Regions from separate parts of the Neobacillus sp. GCM10027624 genome, predicted to be linked through region 3. Evidence: predicted binding sites of a transcription regulator. Region 3 holds the regulator's gene; each other region holds the start of a gene.

What was found. The regulator Rex, encoded in region 3, represses fermentation and respiration genes when NADH is low (regulators of the CRP and FNR family bind a similar motif). The targets are predictions, from matches to a motif close to TTGTGAAATATTTCACAA.
Region 1: the regulator Rex is predicted to act here: its motif matches at 8,970-8,987, upstream of ACFQZ9_RS13125 (AtpZ/AtpI family protein).
Region 2: the regulator Rex is predicted to act here: its motif matches at 3,067-3,084, upstream of qoxA (cytochrome c oxidase subunit II).

What each region holds. Positions count from the first base shown of each region.
Region 1 covers NZ_JBHTHD010000008.1:390,862-401,486, reverse strand. The annotation lists gene ACFQZ9_RS13170 (GNAT family N-acetyltransferase) at 8-454, shown strand; gene ACFQZ9_RS13165 (L-threonylcarbamoyladenylate synthase) at 640-1,695, shown strand; gene ACFQZ9_RS13160 (manganese efflux pump MntP) at 2,039-2,596, shown strand; gene ACFQZ9_RS13155 (low molecular weight protein arginine phosphatase) at 2,646-3,092, shown strand; gene rpiB (ribose 5-phosphate isomerase B) at 3,204-3,650, shown strand; gene ACFQZ9_RS13145 (TIGR01440 family protein) at 3,676-4,242, shown strand; gene glyA (serine hydroxymethyltransferase) at 4,372-5,613, shown strand; gene upp (uracil phosphoribosyltransferase) at 5,732-6,361, shown strand; gene ACFQZ9_RS13130 (S8 family serine peptidase) at 6,508-8,709, shown strand; gene ACFQZ9_RS13125 (AtpZ/AtpI family protein) at 9,065-9,289, shown strand; gene ACFQZ9_RS13120 (ATP synthase subunit I) at 9,292-9,666, shown strand; gene atpB (FoF1 ATP synthase subunit A) at 9,690-10,403, shown strand; gene atpE (F0F1 ATP synthase subunit C) at 10,455-10,625, shown strand, end outside.
Region 2 covers NZ_JBHTHD010000003.1:807,706-818,330, reverse strand. The annotation lists gene ACFQZ9_RS08985 (cold-shock protein) at 141-341, opposite strand; gene ACFQZ9_RS08980 (Cof-type HAD-IIB family hydrolase) at 458-1,213, opposite strand; cyclic di-GMP riboswitch class I at 1,436-1,520, shown strand; gene ACFQZ9_RS08975 (hypothetical protein) at 1,547-2,395, shown strand; gene ACFQZ9_RS08970 (iron-sulfur cluster assembly accessory protein) at 2,461-2,766, opposite strand; gene qoxA (cytochrome c oxidase subunit II) at 3,132-4,154, shown strand; gene qoxB (heme-copper oxidase family protein) at 4,144-6,123, shown strand; gene qoxC (cytochrome aa3 quinol oxidase subunit III) at 6,113-6,718, shown strand; gene qoxD (cytochrome aa3 quinol oxidase subunit IV) at 6,720-7,016, shown strand; gene pssA (CDP-alcohol phosphatidyltransferase family protein) at 7,052-7,543, opposite strand; gene ACFQZ9_RS08940 (protein kinase family protein) at 7,718-8,488, shown strand; gene pssA (CDP-alcohol phosphatidyltransferase family protein) at 8,559-9,260, opposite strand; gene ACFQZ9_RS08930 (phosphatase PAP2 family protein) at 9,281-9,943, opposite strand; gene ACFQZ9_RS08925 (GtrA family protein) at 10,011-10,436, opposite strand; gene ACFQZ9_RS08920 (glycosyltransferase family 2 protein) at 10,445-10,625, opposite strand, start outside.
Region 3 covers NZ_JBHTHD010000020.1:4,270-14,894, reverse strand. The annotation lists gene ACFQZ9_RS26150 (DUF3231 family protein) at 1-72, shown strand, start outside; gene groL (chaperonin GroEL) at 576-2,201, opposite strand; gene groES (co-chaperone GroES) at 2,253-2,540, opposite strand; gene ACFQZ9_RS26135 (CPBP family intramembrane glutamic endopeptidase) at 2,843-3,562, shown strand; gene ACFQZ9_RS26130 (YdiK family protein) at 3,559-3,759, shown strand; gene ACFQZ9_RS26125 (MDR family MFS transporter) at 3,971-5,491, opposite strand; gene ACFQZ9_RS26120 (cytoplasmic protein) at 5,503-6,213, opposite strand; gene ACFQZ9_RS26115 (polymer-forming cytoskeletal protein) at 6,232-6,948, opposite strand; gene ACFQZ9_RS26110 (YhbD family protein) at 6,961-7,584, opposite strand; gene ACFQZ9_RS26105 (redox-sensing transcriptional repressor Rex) at 7,701-8,354, opposite strand; gene moaC (cyclic pyranopterin monophosphate synthase MoaC) at 8,395-8,889, opposite strand; gene ACFQZ9_RS26095 (ABC-F family ATP-binding cassette domain-containing protein) at 9,080-10,625, shown strand, end outside.

The sequences.
Region 1 (10,625 bases), on a different contig from region 3:
AACTTAGATGCAGGCATTGATTCGCACGGCAAATAAGCAGGATTTGGGGAAATTGAGAGAGTTCTTGATCAAGGCAAACCTTGGAACTGACGGACTAACGGACGAAACGATTGAATACTTTTTGCTGCTAGAGGATGTGAACGGACAATTAAAGGGAACACTTGGAATTGAGGCGTTTGAAGGCTTTGGTTTGCTGCGATCATTGGTGGTAACCCCTGGGCAGGCGGAAAAAGAAATCTTTATTCTTGTGGAACAAATGATGAAGCTTGCGAAGGAGAAGGGGATGGAAAGTTTATTTTTGGCGACGAATAAGCGGGCAGCTCTGCCATTTTTCAATTTGCTAGGTTTTCAGGAGATTGAACGTACGAAATTACCTTCTGAATTGAACGGGTCTGAGCATATTCGACATATTTTAAATGTGGATAACTCGAGTTTTCTGAAATTTTCATTGTAGATGTGGATATTTGGGCAAAGTTATCCACTATTTCCACTAAGTTATACACAATTTGTGGACAAAACTTGTATTTTTCCACACCTTCTTTTATACTTGCAAACGTATAATGTGAAAAATATGAGTCTAGGTGCCTAGATTCGGCAAATTTCGATAGAAGTTTTGTTTTTATATAAAGGTGGATAACTATGAACACGAAAGTTTGGAAAGTGGATAACTATGTGGATATCTTAGAAAATAATCCACATATTGTGGATGCAGCACATTTTTTACGAGAAAATGAAGTGGTTGCCCTCCCGACGGAAACGGTTTATGGCCTTGGCGGGAATGCGGAGAGCGACGTGGCAGTCGCGAAAATTTTTGCGGCAAAGGGCAGACCTGGGGATAACCCGTTAATCATTCATATTGCGGATCGGGAGCAGTTATGTCGATTTGTGGCGGAAATTCCGGAAACGGCGGAGCGCTTGATGGAGGCATTTTGGCCGGGTCCGTTGACGATTATTTTTAAAAAGAAGGAAGGCGTGCTTTCGGAAAAAGCAACTGCAGGTCTTGATTCCGTTGGGGTGAGGATGCCGGACCATCCGGTCGCCCTCTCGCTGCTTAAGGCGTGCGGTCTGCCAATTGCGGCACCAAGTGCGAATAGTTCTGGAAAGCCGAGTCCGACTCATGCCGAGCATGTAATCGAGGATTTGCAAGGGAAAATAGCCGGGGTGCTGGATGCGGGTCCGACCGGTGTTGGTGTGGAGTCAACGGTTGTCGATTGTACGGAGGCGGTTCCGGTTATTTTGCGGCCGGGCGGTGTGACAAAGGAGCAGCTTGAGGAAGTGATTGGAGAGGTTCGGATTGATCCAGCGCTTGAGAGTGGTGCCGGCGAGGGTGGATTGAAGCCGAAATCGCCTGGGATGAAATACCGTCATTATGCACCGAATGCACCGCTTTATTTAGTCGATGGAAGCCGGTCGTTTCTACAGGGGCTTGTGGATGAAAAGCTGAGTAGGGGTTTGCGAGTCGGCGTGCTGACGACAGAAGAGAATCAGAGTAAATTTTCGGCGGATGTTGTGATTGCTTGTGGACAAAGGGCCGAGCTTGAAACGGTTGCAACGGAGCTTTATGATACATTGCGTCGATTTAATGTGGAAAAGGTCGATGTGATCTTTAGTGAAATGTTCCCGAGGGGCGGAGTTGGTCTGGCGATCATGAACCGGCTGGAGAAGGCGGCGGGGAATAAGGTAATTTCGGAATAGTTGTTGACTTGTTGAAGCACCTCGGGAGGACCGGGTGCTTTTTTTGGTTGCTTTAGGGGCGACTGATATAAAGAACTACTGATAAGGGTAATTAAAATTGACAGTTTTTAGGGATTCTAGGTGAAAAGTACCTGAGCCGGGGCTTCAGGGCCCTGCTTTTTTTAATGAAAATAACTAGATGGCAAATAAAGTAAGCCGAAGTGGAAACTAACTCAAAAAAGCGGCAAATAAAATCCACCCTCTTCCCCGATTCACAAAATTCCCCTAACTCTTCAGGTCTGACTTCTAAACGCCAGTGGACGTGCATATGTTGAAATAGCAAGTCCAAGGGGGCGGAGAAAGAATGTCAGCAATGATTGGAGAAATCCTTACACTCGTAATAATGGCACTCGCACTAGGCATGGATGCCTTTTCTGTTGGCCTCGGCATGGGGATGTACAACCTCAGACGGCGGCAAATTTTTAAAATCGGTCTGACCATTGGACTTTTTCATGTCTGGATGCCACTCATAGGAATCTTGGCCGGGAAATTTTTATCGGCAAAATTCGGTACCTTTGCGTCCCTAATCGGCGGTCTGCTGCTCATCATTCTAGGCGTGCAGATGATCTGGGGCAGCTTCAAAAAGGGCGATGAAAAAGTGATGACCCCAGTTGGATTTGGTTTACTTGTATTTGCCCTAAGTGTAAGCCTCGATAGTTTTTCCCTTGGCCTTACACTCGGAATATATGGTGCCAAAACCATTATGGTTATTATATGCTTTGGGATTGTAGCAACATTGCAAACATGGGCGGGTCTCTTGCTCGGCAGAAAGGTACAAGGCTGGATTGGCTCCTATAGCGAGGCACTTGGCGGTACCATCCTACTAGCTTTCGGGATAAAATTGCTCCCACTTTTTTGGTGATGATGGCAGTAATTTGTTAAAATATTAGAAAGAAAGGGGGGCAAATAACATGCGGCGCATTTTATTTGTTTGTACGGGAAATACGTGTAGGAGCCCAATGGCGGAAGCGATTTTGAAAAATAAAGACCTCGAAGGCATTGAGGTTCGCTCAGCAGGGGTTTTTGCGGTTGACGGCAATGAGGCTTCAGCACATGCCAAGCAGGTGTTGGAGGAAAATAAAATTGTACATAATCATCAATCCAGTTTGCTGACCGGAGAGGAAGTAGGTTGGGCGGACCTGATTTTGACGATGACGGAATCTCATAAGGGAGCTATTTTGAATTACTATCCGGAATCGGCGGCCAAACTTTTTACCCTGAAGGAATACACCGGAGAGACCATCTTTCAAGATGTGAGCGATCCCTATGGCGGGAATGTTTCCATCTACCGTGAAACCTTTCAGGAGCTTGAACAATTAATTGATAGAGTTATTGAAAAAATAACGAAGAATAAGTAAGAACTGCTCTCCATCTAAATGGGGGGCTTTTTTACGATAGCAGGAACTTTATCTTTTTCTCCGGGTATGTCAAAATGAAGGCAGAGTAAATTTAAATCTGGGGGTTTTTTTATGAAGGTAGCATTGGCATCAGATCATGGCGGCGTGAATATTCGCAAGGAAATCGCTCATTTAATGGACGAATTGGGCATCGAATATCAAGACTTTGGCTGTGACTGCGAAACATCCGTCGATTATCCCGATTATGCCCTGCCGGTTGCGGAAAAAGTAGCAAACGGCGAGTTTGACCGAGGCATTTTAATTTGCGGTACCGGCATTGGCATGTGCATTGCGGCAAACAAAGTAAAAGGAATTCGTGCGGCAATTGTTCATGATACTTTCAGCGCAAAGGCAACACGTGCCCATAATGACAGCAATATTTTAACAATGGGTGAACGCGTGATTGGCCCGGGTCTTGCGCGGGATATCGCGCAAATTTGGCTGACAGGCGAGTTTGAAGGTGGCCGACATGCCAATCGCGTCAACAAAATTACTGAAATTGAAAATAAGCAACTTTAATATCCCAAAATAAGGGGCGAAAATCATGATAAAGCAGTTAGAACAGGAATTGGAAACGATACTATCAGAGTTTAACGACCAGGCCGATCTAAAACCGGGTCAGCTTTTGGTGGTCGGCTGCAGTACAAGCGAAGTCATGGGCGAAAAAATCGGCACATCCGGTACGTTAGAAGTCGCGGAAATGATTTTTCGCCAGCTAAAACAATTTCAGGAGCAAACTGGAATTCGTTTGGCCTTCCAATGCTGCGAGCATTTAAACCGTGCATTGGTGATCGAAAGGGCAACAGCGGACGAACGGAAATTGGACGAGGTTTCAGTTGTTCCCGTACGAAAAGCAGGCGGGGCGATGGCAACGTACGCTTTTGAAAAAATGACGGATGCAGTCGTCGTGGAATTTATCAAGGCAGATGCGGGAATTGATATCGGCCAAACTTTTATCGGCATGCATTTAAAACATGTCGCTGTACCCGTACGCGTGAAGCAAAAAATGGTGGGCCATGCCCACGTAACGCTTGCACGGACACGGCCAAAACTGATTGGCGGGGAAAGAGCTGTATACGAGCGCAAAAGTGAGAATTTGAGCTGTAGCTAACAAGCATTTTTTCATGAAAGCAATTCCAAAAATTAAAATATTCTTTCTTTTTCGATAATCAAAAAACTGTGTTAAAATGAGGTTGATTTTTAAACTGATAGCGGATTTCAACAAATAAGGGGGATCTTTATGAAGCACTTATCACAGCAGGACGAGCAAGTATTTCAGGCAATTCAACAGGAATTAGGACGTCAGCGCGCGAAGATTGAATTAATTGCGTCAGAAAACTTTGTAAGCGAAGCAGTTATGGAAGCACAGGGGTCTGTTTTAACTAATAAATATGCAGAAGGATATCCGGCAAAACGCTATTACGGCGGCTGCGAATATGTTGATATCGTGGAAGATTTAGCGCGTGACCGTGCGAAAGCAATTTTCGGTGCTGAGCATGTGAACGTACAGCCACACTCCGGTGCGCAAGCAAATATGGCTGTTTACTTTACAATTCTAGAGCAAGGCGATACAGTTCTAGGGATGAACCTTTCACACGGCGGTCACTTAACACACGGAAGTCCGGTAAACTTCAGTGGTGTTCAATATAATTTCGTTGAGTACGGTGTAGATGAAGAAACACACCGCATTAATTACGAAGATGTTTTAGAAAAAGCTCGCCAACATAAGCCAAAGCTAATTGTTGCGGGTGCCAGCGCGTATCCTCGCGAAATTGACTTTAAAAAATTCCGTGAGATTGCTGATGAAGTGGGCGCCTATTTAATGGTTGATATGGCTCATATTGCAGGTCTTGTTGCAGCAGGTCTTCATCAAAATCCAGTTCCATATGCAGATTTTGTTACGACTACTACGCATAAAACCTTAAGAGGCCCACGCGGCGGAATGATTCTTTGCCGTGAAGAGTTTGCGAAAAAGATTGATAAGTCAATTTTCCCTGGAATTCAAGGCGGTCCATTAATGCATGTCATCGCTGCAAAAGCGGTTGCTTTTGGTGAAGCATTGCAGGACAGCTTTAAAGAGTATGCAGGAAACATTATTGCAAACGCAAAACGTCTTGCTGAAGGTCTGCAAAATGAAGGCTTAAAGCTTGTTTCCGGCGGAACGGACAACCACTTATTATTAGTGGATGTAACGACTCTTGGCTTAACTGGTAAAGTGGCTGAGCATGTCCTTGATGAAGTGGGAATTACCGTTAACAAAAATACAATTCCTTACGATCAAAACAGCCCATTTGTAACAAGCGGTGTCCGCATTGGTACTGCAGCTGTTACAAGCCGCGGCTTCGGTTTAGAGGATATGGATGAAATTGCATCGATTATTGCGTTTACTTTGAAAAACCACGAAGACAAAGCGAAGCTTGAAGAAGCTAGCAAACGCGTTGAAGCTTTAACAAGCAAGTTTGTTTTATATCCTGAATATTAAGATTTTTGTAGATCGGCCTTTTTAAAAAAAGGGCCGATTTTTATTTGCTCTATTGAAGGTTTTTCTGTAAAATTAGACGAAGTGTTTAAAGTTAAATTTTAATAAAGGGGCGATTTTTGTGGCAAAGGTTTACGTCTTCGACCACCCACTCATTCAGCATAAGCTTACATACATACGTGATAAAAACACAGGAACGAAAGAGTTCAGGGAATTGGTAGACGAAGTGGCGACACTTATGGCTTTTGAGATCACGAGGGATATGCCGCTTGAAGATATTACGATTGAAACACCGGTTTGTCCGGCCCAATCTAAAGTTCTTTCCGGGAAGAAAATCGGTCTAGTTCCGATTCTGCGTGCAGGGATTGGAATGGTTGATGGGATTTTAAAATTAATTCCAGCAGCGAAGGTAGGCCATATCGGTCTATACCGTGATCCGGAAACTCTGAAACCAGTTGAATACTATGCAAAACTTCCAAGTGATGTGGAAGAACGTGATTTCATCGTTGTGGATCCAATGCTGGCAACGGGCGGCTCAGCAAATGAAGCGATCAACTCTTTGAAGAAGCGCGGCGCGAAAAATATCAAGTTTATGTGCTTGATTGCGGCACCAGAAGGAGTCGAAGCGGTGAAAACGGCTCATCCAGATGTTGATATCTATATCGCAGCGTTAGATGAAAAGCTCAATGACCACGGCTACATCGTACCAGGACTAGGCGATGCCGGGGACCGGTTGTTTGGGACGAAATAAGTTAAGTTAGAAGAGATCTTTTTTTGAAAAAGGTCTCTTTTTTTAGATAGGGTAATGGAACATAAAATTTGAGGTTCCACAAAAAAACTCCCTGCATATTTCCCCTATCCAAAGAAGACCCTATGAAAAAAGGGGAAATCAGCAAAATGAAGAAACTTATTCTAACCATCATCCTAATCGCATCCATCACCATACCCACACCAATCCAATCCCAAACACGGAAACTGATCACACCGCCAATCCCCAATCAGCAAACCGTCGCCATCGTCGTTACAAAACAACCACAAACTACAGAACAAATCAAACAGTTTCTCACATCATACAAAGGCATCAAACTGCGCCGTGTTTTTACGGAAGCAATCACGGGATTTTCCATTGAGGGCAGCCGCGCGGCCATCACAAAACTCTCAGAAAACGTCAAAATACTAAACGTGTCTCCCGTAACCAGCTACCAGGCTCAGACGGAGGAGAGCGTCAAAATCATTGGCGGTGAAGAGGTACGTGGATTATTTTCATCGAAAAATCAACGCCTCACTGGCAAAGGGATCACTGTCGCAGTCATCGATACCGGCGTGGATTATACACATCCTGACCTTCGGCGCAACTATGGCGGCGGACACGACCTTGTTGATAACGACAAGGATCCGATGGAAACCCGTGCTATTGGCAAAGCGACCATTCACGGAACCCATGTTGCGGGGATCATCGCCGCCAATGGGAAAATCCGCGGTGTTGCACCGGATGCGAAGATTATTGCGTACCGGGCACTCGGCCCGGGCGGCGGCGGAACAACTGAGCAAGTCATTGCTGCGATCGATCAAGCCATTAAGGATAAAGTCGATATCATGAATCTTTCCCTTGGAAATGATGTCAACGGTCCGGACCTGCCGATTAGCCTTGCGCTCAACCGCGCCGTCGACAAAGGCATTGTCGCGGTGGCCGCAAATGGCAATGCCGGTCCGAATATTTGGACTGTCGGTTCACCCGGAACGGCATCAAAAGCAATCTCCGTCGGGGCCTCGACACCCACCATGAAAATACCGTACTTATTAATAGAAGGAACGCGGAATAAAATTCGAATTCAGCCAATGGAAGGCTCGGAAAAATGGGAGTTGGACCGCTCGTATACAATCGTCGACGGTGGGATTGGCCGAAAGGAAGATCTGAAAAATGTTGCGGGCAAAATTGTTCTCATTAAGCGCGGCCGCTTAACCTTTACAGAAAAAGCAAAAAATGCCCAAAAGGCAGGGGCTAAGGCTGTACTCATCTACAATAATATGAGCGGGAACTTTATAGGGAACTTAGAATCACTGGTGCCGTTACCAGTCGGATCCATCTCGAAGCGTGACGGTGAACAGCTTTTAAAAAAAGACTCCACCACAATGCGGATTGTCCAGAACGAAGAAAAGGACCGGATGGCAGAGTTTAGTTCTCGTGGTCCAGTAACTGGAACATGGGAGGTAAAACCAGATATTGTGGCTCCCGGGGTTGCGATTAATTCGACCGTACCCGGCGGCTATCTTTCATTACAGGGAACAAGCATGGCAGCACCGCATGTCGCCGGCGCCTGTGCCTTAATCAAGCAGGCACACCCGGACTGGACACCACAGCAAATAAAAGCGGCCTTGATGAATACCGCCAAGCCATTGTTTAAAAATGCAAACACTCCGTATCGAACCTACGAGCAGGGAGCAGGGAGAATTCAAGTGCCCGAGGCGGTAAAAGCGGAATCGCTTGTGACGCCGAGCTCGATTCACTTTGGGAAATTTACAGAACAGAGGGATGTTCATAAAATCCTTTTATACGTTGAAAACACAAGCAATGCGACAAAAAGATATTCCTTTGACATTCCGGAGCGAACAGATGGACTATCGTGGAAAGTTCCGCTTTCGTTTACATTAGCATCAAAGGAAACAAAGGAGGTTGCGATTGAACTTAGGGTCGACCCGCAAAGTTTTAAAAAGAAAATCCATGATGGCAACATCAAGCTTCAGGCAGGATCTACCCTCATCCATATTCCATATATCTATGTCCTCGAAGAACCAAATTACCCGAGAGTAATGGGATTTTCCTTTGGGGAAGGGGATGCTCCAGGGCAATATCTGTATGAGGTCTACCTTCCGGGTGGAGCAGAGGAGTTCGGCATCGCCTTATTCGATCCCGGTGATTATCGTTTTGTCGGCTTTTTAGATTCAATTGAAAATGTCAAAAAAGGATTGATTCAAAAGAAAATTGAAAATGAGAATCTTCCAGAGGACGGGGTGTATCTTGCAAAGGTATATGCGAAAAAAGCCGGGAAAGAGGATTTCATTGAAACGATGGTAAAAATTGAAAAAGGGAAACAGTAAATTTTTAAAAAGAAAGTGAAACCTTTTTGAAACCGGTTCGTATTACCTTATCGTGTACTCCTTTAATGAGGAGGGTATCTGCCCTCCTAAGCAAGTTTTTTCAATAAAACTTCCGGGGGCAAGAGTATGGGTAAATATTAAATTTTCTGATAATTTTTAGTATCCTAATATATCGTGAAAAGCTGAAAATTGCAAGTGAATATTTCGTGGAAACTCATTGACTTTACATATTGCCTATTGTATGCTTACAAAGGGTGTAAATGATAAGGTTTTCACATTCAAGAAAGTGTTAATTACCTTGATCATTTGCCATAAAGCCCGGTTCACATTCTCTTATAGTGAGGATGCGATAATGATGCGTAAAAACAACCGCAATCCATTTCAAGCTATGGCTTTAATGTCCGCAATTGTCTCCCAGTTAGTAGGTTCCATTCTCATTGGTATTTTTGCAGGAAGATGGTTGGACCATCAGTGGGGTACCGAGCCAATTTTCTTAATTATCGGATTGTTAATCGGATTAGCATCGGGAACCTATGCCATGCTTGTTTCGATTCGCCATTTTTTCTCGGGAGATAAATGATTATGCCGGATTTTAGAGAGATATTCAACAGGCAGCGAAAATGGAATTTGTACTTGTTATCTATATTCGTGCTTGGATGGGGGTTTACCTCCTACAAAACTGTATTTTTAGGATTAATTCTTGGGACATGCTTTAGTTTTCTGAATATCTGGTTGTTAACCAAGAAAACAGAGAAGTTCGACAAGGCCTTTGATAAGGGTAAAAAAATGAAATCGCTTGGTTCGCTGCAAAGAATGGCGACGGCCGCGATTGCAGTGATTATTGCCATGAGATGGCCCAATTACTTTCATGTAGTCAGTGTGGTTATGGGACTAATGACATCCTATATTGTCATTATGATAGATTATTTTTATCATGCATTGCATTTTCATAAATGATAAGGGAAGTGAGGTGAACATAGATGCATCATGAAGCTCCTTTAGTAACATTGGGGGGACTAACCTTTAACTTGGCGAATGATCTGATGATTCTTGTAGCGAGTCTCATTGTTTTTATCATTGCTGTTCTATCTACCCGGAAGCTTGCGATGAAGCCGACAGGCATGCAAAACTTCTTTGAATGGGTGATGGACTTCGTCAAAGGAATCATCAACAGTACGATGGATTGGAAGGAAGGCGGAAGATTCCACATCCTTGGACTTACCTTAATTTTGTATATCTTTGTATCAAATATGCTAGGTCTTCCATTTTCAATCTCTATTGATGGCAAGCTTTGGTGGAAATCACCAACAGCCGATCCTGCTGTAACCTTATCGCTTGCGGTAATGGTAGTAGCGCTTTCCCATTATTATGGTGTAAAGCTAAAAGGTGCAGCTGGATATGGAAAGGGATTCTTCAGCCCAATGGGATTCTTGTTCCCATTGAAAATTATTGAAGAATTCGCGAACACATTAACGCTTGGTCTGCGTCTTTATGGGAACATATACGCAGGTGAATTACTTCTTTCGCTTTTAGCGGGAGGATTGGCTTGGACCGGAGTAGCTGGTATGATAGCAGCCGTACCATTAACCCTTGTTTGGCAAGGTTTCTCCGTATTCGTCGGAACGATCCAGGCATACATTTTTACCATGTTAACAATGGTTTACTTGTCTCACAAAGTGAGTCACGACCATTAATATATTTTTAAACACTAAATTATTCATACATTTTTAAGGAGGAACATTATAATGAATCTTATAGCAGCAGCAATTGCAATTGGTTTGGCAGCAGTAGGCGCAGGTATTGGTAACGGTTTAATCGTTGGACGTACAGTTGAAGGTATCGCTCGTCAACCAGAAGCTCGTGGTTTATTACAAACAACAATGTTTATCGGGGTTGCGTTAGTTGAAGCATTACCG
Region 2 (10,625 bases), on a different contig from region 3:
GGGCGAAGACAGAGGCGTAGTTGCACTTATACTTTTTCCCTAAAAATTGCTTCTACGTCGAGTTTCTTCTTCGCAGCAATTTTATAATTTCTTAAAGTACAAAAAACAAACTCCACTAAATGGAGTTTGTTTTATCATTTTTATGCCTTATGCACATTTACAGCTTGTGGACCGCGTTGTCCATTTTCGATATCAAAGGTAACTTCTTGACCCTCGTCTAATGTTTTGTACCCTTCGCCTTGAATAGCAGAAAAGTGAACAAATACATCATCCCCACCATCACGCTCAATAAATCCAAACCCTTTTTCACTGTTAAACCATTTTACTTTACCATGTTCCATTTCTTTTGTAGCCTCCTAGCATTTAGCCAATACATGTTTTGCAAAAATATACTTGCTAAAATAGCTTTTCCCAAAAAAATTATTTTTAAACCCTAATTATCAATTTTGAATAAATTTTATTTTCCCAGTGCCCATTTTCGAATGGCTTTTGCCACTCCATCTTCATTGTTGACTGAGGTAACCCATTCAGCAGTTTTTTTCACGATTTCCTGCGCATTCCCCATCGCCACGCCAAAACCCGCTTCTTTAATCATCGCTATATCATTTAAACTGTCCCCGCAAGCCATGACATTCTCCATATCAATTCCAAGACGTTCACAAACAATTTTTAATCCCTTGGCCTTATTTATACCAAGCGGATTGACTTCAATATTCTTAAGCGTTGAGTTGCTCAGCTCAAATTCACCTTTGGATTGAAGCTCTTTTTTAATGATTTCTCGAATTTCATCATCATCAATATCAAATCCAAATTTTAACCACTCAAAGCTATGTAGGTCCTCCGGCATATCATTAAACCAGTTTCGTTCCGTGCTGATTGCCCAAAACTTCGTATTATGATGCTTTGACAATTCCCACATCCATTGGATTAGGTCAGCCTTCATTAGATTTCTTTCGACTAATTCGCGCTTATCGTCCCAGATCTCACTCCCATTTACAGTTACAAGAAAGGATGTGAGTTCAAGTGAATCTGCATGCTCCCTGCATGTTCTTAAGGAACGTCCCGTACTTAGGACAACATAGATTCCCTTTTCCTGCGCATCTTTTATAGCCTCACGGTTTCCCACTGAAACTTCTCCCTTGTCATTTAAAAGGGTTCCATCCATATCAAGGGCAATAAGTTTGATATTAGGTTTATTTATGAGATTATCCATTTATATACTCCCTTCTCTCTTTACCGTTTAGAGTAACATCTTCTTCATGTCATTATCAAAAAATGAGCTCCTCAGTTTTACATATATAATTATTTTTAGCTTACAAAATCCGATGCTGCCTTTCTCAATAAATATTTGCAAATTTACTGAAGAGCAGATTTACTTTTTAAAAAAAAGTCATTATATTTATCTTATTCGTTGTACATATTTTCTTCAAATTTGCAACGATAAAGGCAAGCCTATGGAAACATAGGTACGCAAAACTAGAGGGGCTAAGGTGGGAGAACTACGCCAGCCAGTTGCCGAAAAATTATTAGGTGAAGGAGAAAATGTATGAAGAACACGAACAAATTATTAGTTAGCGGTCTTGCGCTGTCACTTGTGTTATCACAAGGTGTTTCAGCAGTGGCTGCGAAAGGAACTACCCACAAAAAGAGCTCGCAAAAAGTGGACAAGAATAAAAATGGCATGGATGACAAATGGGAAAAAAAATATAAACTCTCGGGTAAAAATCTTGCCAAACAGGATAAAGATAAAGATGGTTTATCTAATTTAATAGAATACAAGTTAAAATTAAATCCAACTTCAAAGGATACAGATAAAGATAAGATTCCTGATAGCTTAGAAGATTCGGATAAAGATCAATTAAGCAACCAAGCAGAAATTAATTTAGGTACAAACCCTGCTGACGCTGATTCGGATAATGATAAAGTAAAAGATGGTGCAGAAAAAGATAAAAGCGGAGTGAAATTTGCCAATAAAATTGAGGATTTGGAATTGAAAATTGTAACTTCAAAGAAATCTATTCAATTTGACTATGAATTAAAGGGTAAAAAATTTACTGTCAATATTGATAAAAAATCTCTACCTAAAGGCCAGGTTGTTTCGCTTATAAAACAATTGGAACATTCTAAAAATCTAACGCAAGAGGAAACGCTTAAAACTATTCAATCAAGATTAGGATTAAAAGTTGGCGATCATCTTGAAGGCAGCGTAAAACTATTAAATGGAACTTCTTTTGAACTAGTGAAGGATTTCACTGAAGTCAGTGGAAATCAAGGAACTGGCAAGAACGATGAATTAAAAGATAACGATAGTCATCATGGTCAAAATGGCGACCATGATGATAACGATAATGATAATGGTGACCATGATGGCAATCATGAAGGTGATGATAACTAAAAATAATAAACACCCCGTGATCAAATCGCGGGGTGTTTTTATCATTGTTGTTTATTTAACTATTATTAATGGTGATGGTGATGATCGCCTTTTGATGGATTGGTAATTAACCATTCTTCTTTTGGCACCTGGAAAAATTGAATCCAGATACCGTCCAAATATTCATCGCCTTTTTCAAGAATAAAATCAATATCCTTATCTGTTTTTACTACCTCATCCTTTTCAGTTGGTGTATCCAGCATTAAATCATAATGAGCATGATCCCCATGCATATGGGTAACAAATACACGAAACAACTTCCCTTGTGCCTCTTCTTGTTCCAACATTTTTTTCAACGCTTTTGCTGCATTTCGATTAATTTTGACTTTCACTTTTATTCTCCTATTCCAAAATAATTTAATTTTATTATCCCATTTTTAAATAAAAATAGACACCTTTTATCCATATTTCCCCTCAAAATCCGCCACTTTCTACCCAAGTGTCAAAAACTTTAACAAATTTGTCACAAATATTTTCAAAAACCTATACAAACATCACAGACAACTTGCTAAGATGACTTTAAGAAGAATTACTCTAAATTAACAAAAATTAACAACCCGAGTAAAGGGACCATGAAATGGTAAGTCAAATCACAATATTTGAAGATTAGTAGGGTTGGATCTTGTGCAATATTGTGAATGAATTCACACATTTATTTGTGAAAATATGAACAACTTTATTGAAAGGAGCGTAAAAAATGTTTAAAAAGGGTTATTTGATTCCCCTATTAGCTTTTTTACCGGTATTATTTTTAAGCGGCTGTGAGCCAAATATGGTTGTTTTTCAACCTAAGGGGCCTGCAGCAAGAGAAATTTTAGGCCTGATTAACTGGTCACTGATTTTCATGGCACTTGTTGTAATTGTTGTAATTGGCTTGTTTGTGTTTATTGTGTGGAAGTACCGCGCAACAGATAAAAATAAAGATTACGAGCCACCAGAGGAACATGGCAGTACAAAACTTGAAATCACCTGGACTGTCATCCCGATTCTGATTGTTATTGCGCTAACCATTCCGACGGTTAAATCAATTTATAATCTTGAAAAAGTTCCGAAAGGCTATGAAAATAAAAAGCCAATCACCATCAATGTTACTTCCGCAGATTGGAAATGGATCTTTAGTTATCCGGATCAAGGAATTGAAACGGTGAACTATTTGAACGTTCCAGTTGGTACCCCAATTAAATTTAAGCTTACCTCTGCGGGTACGATGAACTCTTTTTGGATTCCTGCTTTAGGCGGTCAAAAATATACTATGGCAAAAATGGAAACTCAACTTTACCTTGTAGCTGATCAACCTGGTGAATATATCGGTAAAAACACAAACTTTAATGGAAAAGGCTATGCGGGAATGGAATTTACTGTGGAAGCCCAATCACCGCAGAAGTTTAACAAATGGGTGAAGGATGTAAAGAACACTGCACCAAAATTATCGGAAAAGAAATATGTTGAACTATTAAAACCATCAAACTTAGGCCGTCAAACCTTTTCAAACACGCACCTAGCCTATGTTGATCACGGTGATATGCATTCGAAAACCTACACATTCCCTGAATTGTACAGAAATCACGACTACCCAGGGAAAATTTTTAAAGAACCTGATAACCATGAAATGCACATGGAGGGTCAGGCAGAAGGAAAGTCAATGGATATGAATGATATGGATATGAAGGACATGGACATGAGTGGAAATTCCAATGGAGGTGACCATAGTGGACATTAAGTGGGATAAGTTTTTTATTACCGGAGACCCTCTAATCTTAGGCTCGCAAGTTGCCATTGCTTTAACCATGATTGGTATTGTTGTAGGTGTAACCTATTTTAAAAAATGGAAATGGCTGTGGCAGGAATGGTTCACAACTGTTGATCATAAACGGATTGGGATTATGTATATTCTTGTCGGAGTACTCATGTTTTTCCGCGGTGGAATTGACGGGTTATTAATGAAAGCCCAAACCGCTACCCCAGATGGAAAAATTCTTGATGCACAGCACTATAATGAAATTTTCACAACACACGGCGTCATAATGATTCTCTTCATGGCTATGCCGTTCTTAATCGGATTAATGAACGTGGTTGTTCCTTTGCAAATTGGTGCACGAGACGTTGCCTTTCCGCAATTGAATGCATTAAGTTTTTGGTTAACTTTTGCCGGAGCAATGCTGTTTAATATTTCGTTTGTTATTGGTGGTTCTCCGGATGCAGGTTGGACTGCTTACTTCCCTCTTGCAGGAAAAGAATTTACTCCTGGTATTGGGAATAACTTTTATGCCGTTGCCATCCAGATTGCCGGGATTGGTACATTAATGACGGGGATCAACTTTATCGTCACAGTTTTAAAAATGAGAGCTCCTGGTATGACGTTAATGAAAATGCCAATGTTTACTTGGACATCTTTCATCGCATCCGTAATTATTTGGGCTTCCTTCCCTATTTTCACTGTTGCTCTTGCATTAATGACATTTGACCGGATTTTCGGAACGCACTTCTTTACCGTTTCTGGTGACGGAAACCCAATGATGTGGGCGAACCTGTTCTGGTTATGGGGTCACCCAGAAGTATATATTGTTGTTCTTCCAGCGTTTGGAATGTTTTCAGAGGTTATTTCAACCTTCTCTCGTAAAATGCTGTATGGTTATAAATCGATGGTTTTCTCGATTGTTGGTATCGCCCTTTTAAGTATGCTCGTTTGGGTCCATCATTTCTTTACAATGGGAGCAGGGCCTGCAGTTAACTCGATTTTCTCGATTACAACGATGATGATTGCTATCCCTACCGGAGTTAAAATGTTTAACTGGCTGTTTACAATGCGTAAAGGACGCATTCAATTTACAACAGCGATGCTTTGGGCATTAGCTTTCGTCCCTTGCTTTCTGATCGGAGGCGTAACCGGGGTTATGCTTGCAATGGGTGCAGCAGATTATCAATACCATAATACACTGTTCCTAGTAGCGCATTTCCACTATGTATTAATTCCAGGTGTAGTATTTGCAGTATTCGCCGGACTTTACTACTGGTGGCCAAAAATGTTCGGTCATATGCTGAACGAAAAGCTTGGAAAACTTCATTTCTGGTTCTTTGTAATTGGTTTTAATATGACCTTTATGCCAATGTTCTTCCTTGGATTAGACGGTGCCGTCAGACGTGCTTACACGTACTCTGCGGAAACAGGCTTTGGACCATTGATGCTCGTTTCTGCGATTGGTGCAGGAATTCTTGCAATCGGCTTTGGTTTCTTATGTTATAACATTTATTGGAGCGCTCGCTATGCAGACCGCAATATTTCAAGCGATCCATGGGATGCACGTACACTCGAATGGGCTACATCTTCCCCTGTTCAATTCTATAATTTTGCAAAACTACCTGAAGTGAAATCAATTGATGCCTTCTGGTACATGAAGAAACACAATGAAGGTCTAGAGTTAAAAGAAGATGACTTGGAAGAAATTCATATGCCAAACAATTCAGGTCTTCCAATTGTGATGGCAGTAGTCATGGGAATCGCAGGATTCTTCCTTATCTTTGAATGGAAAATTGCCGCACTTGTTGCATTATTAGGCATTTTCGCCTGCTTGATTTTCCGTTCATTCGATTACAAGGATGGCTTCCATGTACCGGTAGATGAAATTAAAAAGACGGAAAAAGCATGGAGAGACCTCCAAAAAGGAGTGAAGAAAAATCATGTCAGCTAATGTAAACACTGCTCTACCGCTTGAATATCAAACAGAACAAAGCCGAATGAATATTTTTGGCTTCTGGATTTTCTTAGGTGCGGAAATCATTCTATTTGCAACACTCTTTGCAACCTATGCAGTACTTGACCACCGTTATGCCGGTGGTCCTACCCCACACGAACTTTTTGAAATTAAAGGGGTTATGATCGAAACCATCCTGCTCCTAACCAGTAGTTTTACGTGCGGCTTAGCCATTTATGAAATGCACCGTGGTAATAAAAAAGGTCTATTAACCTGGATGATTATTACTTTATTACTGGGTGCCGGCTTTGTTGGGATGGAAATTGAAGAATTTATCGCCTACGTTCATGAAGGTGCTACAATGCAAACTAGTGCATTCCTATCAGGATTCTTTGTCCTATTAGGTACACATGGATTGCACGTAAGCATGGGAATTGGCTGGGCTGTCATGGTAATGATTCAAATTGCGAAAAAAGGCTTGACTCCAGTAACAGCCCGTAAGGCTTTTATTATCGGTCTATACTGGCACTTCCTTGATGTTGTTTGGATTTTCATCTTCACATTTGTGTATTTAAAAGGGATGGTGGCTTAAGATGGAGAAACATTCACATGGTACACCACTAACACAAGTATTAGGATTTGTTTTTTCATTAGTTTTAACTTTTGCTGCTCTCTTTGTAGCTTTAAAAACAGGTTTATCTTTCAATGCCATTATGTGGATTATCGGCACGCTCGCTATCATTCAAGCCGGTCTGCAGCTGTTTATGTTCATGCACTTAAGAGATGGTGAAGACAGTGCAGCGCAAACGATTAACGTGATTTATGGTGTTTTTATTGCTGTCGTAACCGTTGCCGGATCCATTTGGGTTATGTCATTTGGTGGAATGTAAAATTATAAAAAACCTAGTCTACAGACTAGGTTTTTTTATAATTTCTTTACTTTAATCGGACTTACCATTAAAACAGCCAAAAGAATGGTGATCCATGCATTACTATAGGTAAACAATCCCATTCCGGCTAGTGGCAGGCCTGCAGCTGGAATCGGCAGGCCCTTAAAATACCCAATGGTCGGATTTACACTAAACCTTGCCAACCTTAATGCACCCATGGTTGGAAAAAGAATAAAAGCCAAAGAAGTTAAAATGGATGGTGCTGCGATCGAATGAAATATAAGCGCCGGAGCAACCCCAAAGCTAACAATATCCGCCAGTGAATCCAAGACTACACCAAGTTCACTGTTCACCTTTAACTTTCTGGCAACCCGTCCATCGAAGAGATCAAAAACAGCTGATAGGAAAATAAAAATTGAGGCGCCTCCTATAAATCCACTCATATTAAAGGTGATTGAAAAAACACCGCATAATAGATTTCCGATTGTAAACAAATTAGGCACGGCTTTGACAAGATGATTAACCAACTTCCCTCCCCCTTCATTAAGCAATACTCCTCTTCTGTAGCCTTATCATTCGTTTTCTCCATTATTCTCATATAGAACAGAAAAATTATTTCCAGTCTTTTTATAATCAACCATTCCGTGAGTTATGTTTGTACATATATTGGTAATATGAAGAAAAAGGGAGGAAATTTTATTTTGAATCGTATTTATCCGGTTCGCTACTTAGGAAACTTCAAGGAGGGTTATTCAAAGCCTCAACTTTTTGAAATGAGTGATGGAAACACTTATCTTGTAAAATTTAAGGACAATCCCCAAGGAACAAGGGTCCTCGTGAATGATTGGGTGGTGGGGAAACTTGCACAATTATTAGGACTGCCCGTAGCACCTTTTGAGATGGCTTATTTCTCCAAATCAGATTTCAAAAAGTTTCCAGTTCTTTACCGCTATGGGCTTACACCGGGACATCAATTTGCTAGTCTTTTGCTTAAAGATTGTACGGGGCTTTGGGAACCCCGAATTAAAGAAGAAATTGTTAATCTCAATGTATTACCGGGAATTATTGTGTTCGACTATTGGGTAAATAACAATGATCGGGATACGGGAAACGTTCTGTTAGAAAGACTTTCTGATAACAAATGTTATCTTCATTTAATTGATCACGGACTATGTTTTCCAGGGTATGCAAGTTCAAAAGAAAAGTTGAAACAAGTTCCCATGAATTTACTAAACCAGGCCGCTCACACATGGGCGGTTACTCAAATAGACGACCCCAAATCACTTATGAAATTTACAGAAAAAGTGCTTGCACTTCCTTCTGAGCAAATCTTATCCGTAATTAATACGATTCCCGATGATTGGGATGTATCTTCTTCGGAAAAGAAAGCCTTGTATCAATATCTACTTTCTGCAAAAAAGGCACTGCCTATTTTAATATTAAAATTTATCAAGAAATATTTCAGTGATTAATGAATCAGTTTGATTGAAATATACAAAAGAAGTACAGTTCAAGTGAAATGTACTTCTCTTTTTTTGAATTTTATTTTTTTGGACCGTTTCGCTTAAACCTAACTAATTGATAACTTATAAAAGCTACATAAAGCGGAATGGCTACGTATATGAAGTATGGAAAACGATGCTGCTCTTTCTTAAAGACAATATAAATAGCATAACCAAGGAATAAGGTGATAATAATTCCGTATTTCGGCAAAGGAATATCCTTTAGGCTTGGGATTTTAATGGTGCTAACCATTAAATAACAAATTACAAAAAAGGCAATCGGCAGAATAATCGCTGGCATTTTGCCGTGAAATAAGGTTAATAACGTTAGAAGTCCCCCACCTGCTGTAATGGGAACGCCTGTAAAATAGTGCAGTGATGATTTGACCGCATTAATATTGAATCGCGCCAAGCGGTAAGCACCAAATAACGGGAATAGCGCTGAAATCGCCATCCCAAATTTTCCAAAATCAGAAAAATAGGAATAATAGGCCATCATCGCCGGTGCAACACCAAAGGTTACAATATCGGCAAGTGAGTCTAATTCCTTTCCAAGTTCACTTTCGACATTTAGCATCCGGGCAATCCGCCCATCCATACTATCGAGCATCATTCCAATCAGAATCAGAATTGCTGCATTTTTATAATCCCCAAGTGCCGAATACATGACAGATAAAAATCCAAAAAATAAATTTAAAAGCGTAAAAAGGTTAGGAATACTGTTTCTTATAATATGTATCACTCCAATTTTTCAAAAACCTCTCACTCATTATATCCCTGCTTCCTATTATACCGTTTTTCTTTATAAAATTGAAAAACCCAAATAGCAGCAGTGAGCCAAAAACCACTTGCAAAATATCCCCCAATAATATCACTTGGATAATGTACCCCTAGATAAATCCGGCTTATACCAATGGCAAGAATCATAAAACAACTAACAATAATTAAAATGGTTCTCCCTATCCTGGTTGAAATATGGCGCCAAAGTAAGAAGGCAAGCACACCGTAAAAGGCAAAAGCACTCATGGCATGTCCGCTTGGAAAACTATAACCACTGATCTCAATCAGGCGGTGCAAATTAGGACGTGTCCGCTGAAAAAAATGCTTTAAAACACCATTTAAAATTCCTGCACCGGCTATGACACTTACAAATAAGATCAATTCCAAGCGATGATGCAATATCTTGTAGAGAAAAAACAAAAGGACAAGAGAAAGAATGATAACAACCCGTGTCGAACCAATAAAGGTAAACAATTTCATTACCTTAGTAAGGCCAGGCGTTTCGAGTCCTTGAACCGCCGAAATAACCGTGCTGTCAAAATGCCCGATCTTTTCATCACTAATAAGTATGGAAACCGTCCCAAAACCAATTACACTCACCAAGCTAATAATAAAGGCAATAAATAAATATTTCTTTATATTCATGAGCTTACTCCTTTTATGATAGAAAAAAGAGGTCCGGTCAGAACCTCCTGGTTTTTCTACGTTTATCTCATGATTTTGTTTCAACTAAAACATCCTTTTTTGAAAAAACAAATAACTTTTGCCCTAAATAATTAAGCACGGTATAAAGTCCAGTACCGACAAGGACCGCCAAATCGGTTCTTATTTTTTCACTAAAGAAATGATTTGAAATTAGAATGGCTGAAACTAAATTTTTTCCTAAATCATAAGAAATAAAATAACAGCACAAAATGACCACAATAAAACGGATGGCAGTTTTTGAAACAGCATTCTGACTTTTAAAAGTAAAGCTTCTATTTAAAAAGAAGCTTACAATCGCTCCAATGGAATTACCGATGAAGGTTGAGTTCCAGTATGATAAATGGAGTGCATGTAAAAGAAGATACATAACCGATAACCCAACAATCGTATTCAAAATCCCTACCATGACAAAACGAATAAAAGAATATTTCATACCTGCTCCTAATGACCAATTGCCTCTTTTATTTGCTGATTGGTTTGACAAGTGGAAAAGCTGTCTATTTCAATCGCAAATCTTGGACGTTTTTTCACTTCAAAATATATTTTGCCAATATATTCACCAATAATACCTAATCCCATTAGCTGCAGTCCTCCAACAAACCAAATGGAGATGACTAGTGAT
Region 3 (10,625 bases):
ATTATGATTAAACACGGCTGGATGGAGGAACCTCCGCAAGCAGTCGACCATGACAAATTAATACAGAATTAACGCAATGAATCCCTATAAAAAATTATTTGGGGCCTTGTTCTTCCTTGGTTTGGTCAGTTATTAAATGGAAAATACGTAAAGGCCATCATACTCATCTTTTTTGGAATATTATTGATTCCAGTTTGGGCTTCCTATGTTGTCCATTATACAGGGATTAGTCTTTGGTTTTTTATTGAATTTGAGGAAATTAAAGTAGTTTAACAAAATATAAACCATCATCAATTACAAATGCTTAAAGTAAATAAATAGTTCAAAGGGTCTTCCAATTAAAGATCCTTTTTTAATGCCGATAAAAATCTTCGTAGCAAACTTTCACCGATATAGTAGAATATTGTGTTAGCTGTGGGCACATCTTGAATACGCAAATTTTAACAACACAAAAAACCACTCCCTAAATTTTATAGGAAGAGGTTTTTGCTATTGATATAAATTATTTACATGACTACTTCTCAAAAGGGAGAAAAATAGCTATAACTATTTCTCAGATGAAAGGCTCAAAAGCCTTACATCATGCCGCCCATTCCACCCATGCCGCCCATGTCAGGCATTGCAGGAGCTGGTTCTGGCTTGTCAGCAACAACTGCTTCAGTTGTTAAGAACATAGCTGCAACAGATGCTGCGTTTTGAAGTGCAGAACGAGTTACTTTCGTTGGGTCAACGATACCAGCTTCAATCATGTTTACCCACTCGCCAGTAGCAGCATTGAAGCCTGTGCCTACTGCTTCACGCTTTAAGCGATCAACGATAACTGATCCTTCAAGTCCTGCATTTTGAGCGATAGTACGAACTGGCTCTTCCATCGCACGTAATACGATGTTGATACCTGTAGCGATATCGCCTTCTGCTTGGATCTCAGCTACTTTGCTGTATACATTTAGAAGGGCAACACCACCACCGGATACGATACCTTCTTCAACAGCTGCACGAGTCGCATTCAAAGCATCCTCGATACGAAGCTTACGCTCTTTTAATTCTGTTTCAGTTGCAGCACCAACTTTGATTACTGCTACACCGCCAGCTAATTTAGCTAAGCGCTCTTGTAATTTTTCACGGTCAAATTCAGAAGTCGTTTCTTCTAATTGTACACGGATTTGGTTCACACGAGCTTGGATTTCCTCAGTTGAACCAGCACCTTCAACGATTGTTGTGTTTTCTTTTGTCACAACAACTTTAGAAGCACGTCCTAAAGATGTGATAGTTGCAGTTTTAAGATCGCGGCCAAGTTCTTCAGTGATTACTTCACCGCCAGTTAATGCAGCGATATCTTCAAGCATTGCTTTACGACGGTCACCAAAGCCAGGAGCCTTAACAGCAACTGCATTGAATGTTCCGCGAAGCTTGTTCACTACTAATGTAGATAATGCTTCACCTTCAATATCTTCAGCAATCAATAATAATGGCTTACCTTGTTGAACCACTTGCTCAAGAACTGGTAAGATTTCTTGAATGCTGGAGATTTTCTTATCAGTGATTAAGATATATGGATTTTCTAATACAGCTTCCATTTTATCGGTATTGGTTACCATGTAAGCTGAAACATATCCACGGTCAAATTGCATACCTTCTACAACATCTAGCTCAGTTGTGAATCCTTTTGATTCTTCAATAGTGATAACGCCGTCGTTGCCAACGCGCTCCATTGCTTCAGCGATTAACTGACCCACTTCAGTATCATCGGAAGAAATAGCGGCTACTTGTGCGATAGACTCTTTGCCTTCAATTTGTTTTGAAATTGATTTTAACTCACCAACTGCCGCAGCAACTGCTTTTTCAATCCCTTTACGGATTCCCATTGGGTTGGCACCTGCAGTTACGTTCTTTAAGCCTTCGCGAATCATCGCTTGAGCAAGAACTGTTGCAGTAGTTGTACCGTCACCGGCAACATCATTTGTTTTGCTTGCTACTTCAGCAACAAGCTTTGCACCCATGTTTTCGAATGCATCTTCTAATTCGATTTCTTTAGCGATGGTTACACCGTCATTGGTGATTAAAGGTGAACCAAATTTTTTCTCAAGTACCACGTTGCGTCCTTTAGGTCCAAGAGTTACTTTTACTGCATTTGCAAGTGTATCTACACCACGAAGCATTGCGCGGCGCGCTTCTTCACTAAACATAATCTCTTTAGCCATTGTTCAAAAAACCTCCTCTAAATTTTTAAAACTTATATTTTTTAATTTTCCTTATTCGCCGATAACAGCAAGGACATCGCTTTCACGTAGTAATAAATATTCTGTACCCTGGTATTTCACTTCTGTACCAGCATACTTTGAGAAGATAATACGATCGCCTACAGAAACTTCAAGTGCTACACGCTCGCCATTTTCAAGCACACGGCCAGTACCTACGGCAACAACTTTTCCTTCCTGAGGCTTTTCTTTAGCTGAGTCTGGTAAAACAATACCGCTTGCAGTTTTTTCTTCTGATTCAACAAGCTCAATGACAATGCGATCACCTAATGGTCTTAACAAATCAAACAACCTCCTCAAAAATATATGTAATTCTGACATTATTAGCACTCCTCATACATGAGTGCTAACACAATTATTATAATAATGAATTTGACAATCTTTTGCAAGTTTGATGTATATATTTTTTCATAAAAAAATATAAAAATGAAAGCTTTTTTGTACAACCTTACAAGTATATGATACCAATGGAAATCTATACATTTCTTTTTAAAAAGTTTCTAAATTGAAACAAGACTGGTTTTAAGAGTAGAATGAAGAATACACAGAAAATCTTTGAGTGGATGTTAAAAGGAGAGAATTAGTTGAAACGGGAATATTGGATAATCTTAATTGTTTATATTGCCATGCAGTTTTCAAGTCTTGCAGGAGTCCCATTACTAATGTACGGCTTTAAATTATCCGGGATCAACGGGAGGCTTGCAGTCCCCGTTTGGCTGGTGATCAGCTTTACCTTAGCACTTATTATTACGCTTATTATTTTACGGAAAGAAATGAGGAACAATAGGAACGAAAGAGGAACCTCTTTGGGTCTCTCGATTATTTGGGCATTTTTTGGTGTCTTCTTAGCACTCTTTGCGCAAGCGATCGCAGCAAATATTGAACGGTTGATTGGTGTCGAAATGGGCTCAGAGAACACAAAGGATATTATCCATATTATTGAGGAGTTCCCGCTTGCCATCCTGGTCAGTTCTATTTTCGGCCCGATTCTTGAAGAAATAGTGTTTCGAAAGATTCTTTTTGGCACATTGCATAAACGTTTTAACTTTTTTATATCGGCCATCATTAGCTCGGTTATTTTTGCTTTAGCGCATATGGAACTGGAGCATATTCTCCTTTATTCCGCAATGGGCTTTACTTTCGCTTTTCTTTATGTAAAAACAAAACATATCTTAGTACCGATTTTTGCTCATGTGACAATGAATACAATGGTTGTCATTGTTCAGTCCGCTTACAAAGACGATATTGAAAGATTAATCCGGGATGCAGAGTCGATGCAAAACTTTATCGGAGGATTTTTATGAGACGTTCACCTTTGTTTTCCAGCGTGATTTACTTCCTGCTCGGAAGTTTATTTACATATTTCGCCATTCATGATGTAAATCAAAATGGCTGGGGATTTTTTAGCTATCTGCTTGTCATATTAGCCACATTTGATTTCGGCTCCAGCCTTAAGTTATTTTTCTTTTATATGAAGTATAAGGATCAGTTGAAAAAATAAAAAAAGTTGCCCCAAATTATGTTTGGGACAACTTTTTTTAATAGAAAATAGACTTTTCCTTGAATAAACTAGTAATTTCGATAGCTTTTTTCCGGCAGAAAATTTTTATCTGCGATAAGATGAACTTTATCTGCGATAGTCAACGATTTATCTGCGATAAGCGCCATTTTATCTGCGTTCCTCCCCCATTTATCTGCGTATCGATTACTCCTCAAATTTCTCTTTCTGCGCCAACTTCCTTTTTCAACACCATCCGTTCTTTCCCCATTGTAAAAATGAGAAGAAACGCTATTCCAGCCGGGACGAGAGCCCATGTAAAGGTTTGAACAATAGAGCTTGAGAGGGCCTCGGTGATTTTTTCTAAAATTTGCGGCGGTATGTGACTTCGTGCCTGCTCTTGCAATAATGCACGTGAATCACCAAATCCGTCTTTTGGCATTGGTCCCATTCCAACAAAAGCATCTTCTAGATTTCCTTTAAAGCTATTCCGCTGAATCGTACCAAAAATCGTAATTCCAATCGTCATCCCCAAGGAACGGATAAAGTTGCTTGTAGAGGTTGCAGAGCCCCTCTGCATCATTCCAAACGGATGAATCGCCGCCATGCTTAACACGGAGAAAGAAAATCCCACCCCAAAACCAATGATAACCATATAAAGGGTAAGTACCCATCTGCTTGTATCAACGGTTAAGGTGCTTAATAATAATATCCCTGCTATTAAAATCACACCGGATAAAAACATGATATTGCGGTAGCTTAACTTTGTAGTTAAAAAACCACCGACTTGTGCCGTTACCACCGACCCAAGCATCATCGGCAAGAGGATTAACCCTGAATTTGTAGCACTTCCGCCATAAACGCCTTGGACAAAAATTGGTATATAAACAGTTGCTGCCATAAATGCAGCTCCATAAAATAAACCAACTAGCGTACTACCGGCAAAAAGGCGATGCCGGAACATGGTGAACGATATAATTGGATCCTTTGCCCTCGTCTCCACAAACAAAAAGATGAGAAATAGGACCGCAAATCCGATAAATAAACTTATGATCGTACTTGAATTCCAATCATATTTCTGTCCCCCAAGCTCAAGAGCAAACATCAAGCAGACAACGGCACCAATCAATGTAACGGCGCCCCACCAATCAATTGCCTGCTTTTGATGAATGGGAGATTCCTTATAGAAGGCAATGATAAAAATAAACGAGAGAATCCCAAGCGGCAAATTGATATAGAAAATCCAATGCCAGCTAATATGGTCGGTAATATACGCCCCTAACAGGGGTCCGAAAATACTGGAGAGACCAAAAACTGCTCCGAACAGTCCGCCCATTTTCCCGCGCCTTTCAGGAGGAAACAAGTCAAACATAATAGTAAACGCAATCGGTACAAGTGCACCGCCGCCGACTCCCTGAATCGCGCGATACACACTTAGTTGGGTAATTGTTTCTGCTGTCCCACATAAAATCGAACCAGCCATAAACAAAATCAACCCCATGATAAAAAACCTTTTTCGACCATACATATCCGACAATTTACCGAATATCGGCATCCCTGCCATCTCCGCTACCATATAGGCGGATACCACCCATACAAAGTTCTCAAGCCCTCCGAGGTCGCCGACAATCGTTGGCATTGCCGTTACAACAATGGTATTATCCATTGAAGCCATCAAAATTCCGAGCAGCAGACCGGCGACCACAAATCCTAATTTACTATTTTTCGCTACCATCCCATTCTCCTTTAAATCTTCTTCGACGTTTTTACTGTTGCATTTGAATCTTGTATAAAATCATCTTTATACTCTACCAATCCGATTATACAGCCGGGGCCAATTTTAACCGTATTTCCTCTCACAGTTTCCGCCTTCGTATTTTCTAAATAAAGGTCGTCTCCTTCAACCACCTTTGCTATAAGGCTACCTTCCTCACCTACAAAAGGTAAAAGAGAGTTTCTTTTTCTTTTTATCGTGATTTTCCCGCCGCCGATTTCCTCCGCACGGCTTTCCCCGAACCGTAAAGAAATTTTAATCGTATCAGCATTTAATAACCCTTTGATTTCAAACCCGCCACTTGAATCGAACGTTTCATATTCAACATCGCCCGCAACTGCAATACTGCCTTTAATATTGGCTGTATCACCATTAAGGTCTTCTCCAACCTCAAGTGTTCCCAGGATTTTTATTTTTTTCAAATAAGCTTTGCCGCCAATTTCCATTGTACCCATTACCAGCAAATCTTCTAACTGGGCATTCCCTTTTACCTCTGCCTCACCTAAAACCTTCATCGAACCTGTTTTGAGATTTTCCGCAACCTCCGTTGTTCCATAAACCTTAAACACGGAAGCTTCAACATCATCAACGATCGTACCCTCGCCTCGGACACTGATTTTATCATATCTTCCGCCGGGATAGCTCCCTGAGCCGTTAATAATCAGATTTTCTTTACTTTTCATCTCCCTTATCCCCCCTCATTACATTTTTTTGCTTTCGCCCACAACAGCACTTGAATCAATAGAAAGTTCATCTGTATATTCGACAACGTCAATTTGACAATTTTGGCCAATGGTTACATGGTTTCCCCGCACTACCGCAGCCTTCGTATTTTCAAGGTGGATCGTATCACCCTCAATGATTTCCACCCTTAATTGAGTTTGAAAAAGAGATTTAAATAATCCCAGCCAAGACGGCTTATATTTCACAACAATCGATTGCCCGCCAATTTCCTTCGCCTGGCACTCTCCAAAAATCTTAATATCCACTTCATCCGCATTTAACAGGCCGCCAATCGTAAACATCGATTCAGCATTGAAAAGTTCTGCCTCACAATCCTCTTCCACTGTCAGCTTACCTTTTACCTTTATTTCTTCTGCTTTAACTTTGCCGCCAACAGAAGCTTTTCCTGAAACCTTAAGTTTTTCAACTAATAGGTTTTTTCCAATCTTTGCAGTGCCATCAATAGAAAGGTCTTTAGCCGCAACGGTTCCACCTATTTTGGCCATCCCATTAATTTTGGCCGTTTCAGTGTGGATGTTCCCCTTGACCGTCCCTGTTCCATTACATTCAAATCCCTTACATTCGACATCGCTGTTTACCGTTCCCTTTCCGTTGAGTGTTACCTGATGAAACTGTCCGCCATTCGATGCCCCGAAGCCATTTATAACCAGGTCCCCCTTTTTTTGCATCTCCATTCCCATTCTCCTTTATAATAATTTCGATTTCACTTCTTCCATACAGGCCATTAGCGACAGCTGAGCAACAATTTTCATTCCTCGTTCAAAATGAAAGGACTCTGTATTGATTAACAAAAGACAGGAGGATACCCCCAACTTTCTCGTAATCACCAGTTCGGCACTTTTTTGCTTGATCATTGATGTTTGATCCTTTAACACCTGGAGTACCATTTTTCCTTCTTCGAGATTAATTTGACCTGATTGCAACAGCTTTTCTAACACAAACACTTCAAGCATTCTTGAAAAATTAAATTGTAAACTGCCATTTTCATTCTCTAAGTAAAAATTTATAACCGTTTCTGAAACAATGTTACGCCTTATTAAATCATCTTTAGTTAAATTTAAGTCAGATATATTGGGAGAAAACATATCGGCAAGTTCATCCAGTGATAGATTTTCTTTCATCGTTTGAATTTTATTGATTCGATCTAAGATTTTTTCTTTTGGAAAAAAGGTTTCCTGTCCGGTAAACGTTGATTTCCGGATAAACCAATCCTCCGGGATCAAGTCCTTCCGTTTCCACCTATACAGCTGCCCATAGGAGATTCCTGCTAATTCCAATAACTCTTTTTTCGATATTAACTCCTCGTTCATTGTAATGGCCCCTTTCTTATTCTTAATGTAACATAACACTGTTACGTTGTAAAGGTGGCTTTGTTTTATCAAATAAAAAAACCTTCCCATTTTTATGGAAAGGTTGATTCTCAAATTTATTCTGCAATTTCCGCTGTTGGGTAATGCTTTAAAAAGTAAACAAGTGATTGAAGCTCTACAGCAAGGTCGATGTGATGAACCCTGATGGAAGATGGTATATTTAAACGGGCGGGTGTGAAATTTAAGATTCCTTTCACCTCAGCACTCACAAGCCGATCCGTAATGATCTGCGCCACCGGAGCCGGAACGGTTAGAATCGCAACCTGAATATTTTCCTCTGTAATATACTTCTCCAAATCATCCATATGATAGACTGGGACATCACCGATGGTTGTACCCATTTTATTCGGGTCTACATCAAAGGCGCACGTAATTTTTGTATTATTATTTTTTAAAAAATTATAGTTTAAAAATGCTGTTCCAAGATTACCAACGCCGATTAACGCAACCTTTGTTAATTCATCCTGGTCCAATGTCTTTCGGAAAAAGGTCAATAAATAATTCACATTGTAGCCATAACCTTTTTTCCCAAGGGCGCCAAAATAGGAAAAATCCCTGCGGATTGTTGCTGAATCCACTTTTACCGCTTCACTTAATTCTGCTGAGGAAACTCTTTGTTTCCCTGAAGCATACAGATTTTGAATAAATCGATAATATAAGGGTAGTCGCTTTGCTGTTGCTTGTGGAATTTTCATTGTTTCGTTTGTCATATTCCTCCTGCACCCCCGCATAAATAGTTTCGTTCATGTTTTAAAAAACATTAGTTCTTTTAAAATCGCCGTTTTTGCCGCCGGTTTTTTCTACTAAATAAGTCGGTCCAATCACCATGCCCTTATCAATTGCTTTACACATATCATAAACGGTCAGCGCACAAGCAGATGCAGCTGTTAGCGCTTCCATTTCAACACCTGTATTCCCTTTTGTTTTAACGGATACGGCAATACCTAATTTATACATCTCTTGCTGATCAGGTTCCCAGGAAAAAGAAATATTCACCCCTGTTAATGGAATCGGATGACACATCGGTATAATGTCCCATGTCTTTTTGGCCGCCATAATACCAGCAACCTGTGCGACTGCCAGGACATCTCCTTTTTTCATCTCATTGTGGGTAATTTTACCAAATATTTCTTTACTGACGGTAATACTGGAATGAGCTAATGCGGTGCGGGCAGTTTCCGGTTTATCACTAACGTCCACCATTTTCGCTCTGCCCTCTTCATTAAAGTGAGTAAATTCTGCCATATAAAAAATTCCTCCTTTCAAATCATACACTATTTTTCAGTCTATGTGTGTGAAACTTTGAGCGAATCATTCTTATATTTTTAACATTTTCCCAACATTTTCGGCAGATGCGCCCTTTGCGGCCTGCGTTTTATTGCCGACACTCTAGGAATACGGTACACTAGTTCTATGTAATAGAGGTGAAAAAACAATGATTTTATTGCAAGTGAATCAATTAGCAAAATATTATGGTGCTGACCTTATTTTATCGAATATAAAACTAGAATTACAAACACGGGACCGTGTCGCTTTAGTTGGACGAAACGGTGCGGGAAAGTCGACGTTGTTAAAGATTATTGCTGGACACCTGTCACATGATGGCGGAGAAATCATCAAGCCAAAAGAAGTGACCATTGGGTATTTAGCGCAAAATACAGGATTAGAGTCTAATTTGTCCATTTGGGAAGAAATGCTGACTGTATTTGAATCATTGCGCGCGATGGAAAAAAGTTTGAGGCAGCTTGAAGAACAAATGGCTGACCCTGCTGCAATCGCAGATACAAGCAAATATGAGCGGATTCTAAAAGACTATGACCAGCTTCAGGTAAAATTTAAGGAACAGGGTGGATACCAGTATGAGGCGGATATTCGCTCCGTGTTACACGGGTTAAATTTCCCTGATTATTCCTTAATGATTGCCTCTTTAAGCGGTGGTCAAAAAACCCGTTTGGCCTTAGGGAAATTGCTCCTGACTAAGCCAGATATTTTAATTTTAGACGAACCTACTAACCATTTAGATATCGATACCCTCTCCTGGCTGGAGCAATATTTGCAAAGTTACGATGGGGCGATTCTAATTGTATCGCATGATCGCTATTTTTTGGACAAGGTCGTGACACAGGTCTACGAGGTTTCTCGAAAGCAAATCCAAAGATATACTGGCAATTATAGTACTTACCTTGAACAAAAAGCGGCAAATTATGAACGTGACCTGAAGCTTTATGAAAAACAGCAGCAGGAAATAGCAAACTTACAGGATTTTATCCAGCGAAATTTAGCCCGGGCCTCAACAACAAAACGAGCCCAGAGTCGACGGAAAAAACTAGAAAAGATGGATGTAATCGATCGCCCGGTGGGGGATGAAAAGTCAGCTTCCTTCTCGTTTGAAATTGAGAAGCAAAGTGGAAATGATGTCTTAACCTTCGATTCACTGGCTGTCGGATATAACGGCGAAAGAATTTCAGAGGGAATTTCCTTTCGAGTATTTCGGGGGGAAAGCATTGCCCTGGTGGGCCCTAATGGAATTGGAAAATCGACGCTATTAAAAACACTCATTAGGAAGCTTCCTGTATTAGCCGGAAATATCCTCTATGGGACAAATCTTTCAATTGGTTATTATGACCAAGAGCAAGCGGAATTAACCTCCAATAAGCGTGTTTTAAATGAACTGTGGGATGATTATCCACTAAAAAGCGAAAAGGAAATCCGCACAGTTTTGGGCAATTTCTTATTTTCCGGAGATGATGTTTTAAAAATTGTTTCTACCTTGAGCGGCGGCGAGAAAGCACGGCTTGCTCTTGCGAAGTTAATGCTGGAAAAAGCGAATCTATTAATTTTGGACGAGCCTACCAACCACCTGGATTTGGATAGCAAGGAAGTTCTTGAAAATGCTTTAATCGATTATCCAGGAACTATTTTGTTTGTTTCCCATGACAGATATTTTATTAACCGTATCGCTACAAAGGTTGTCGAGCTGA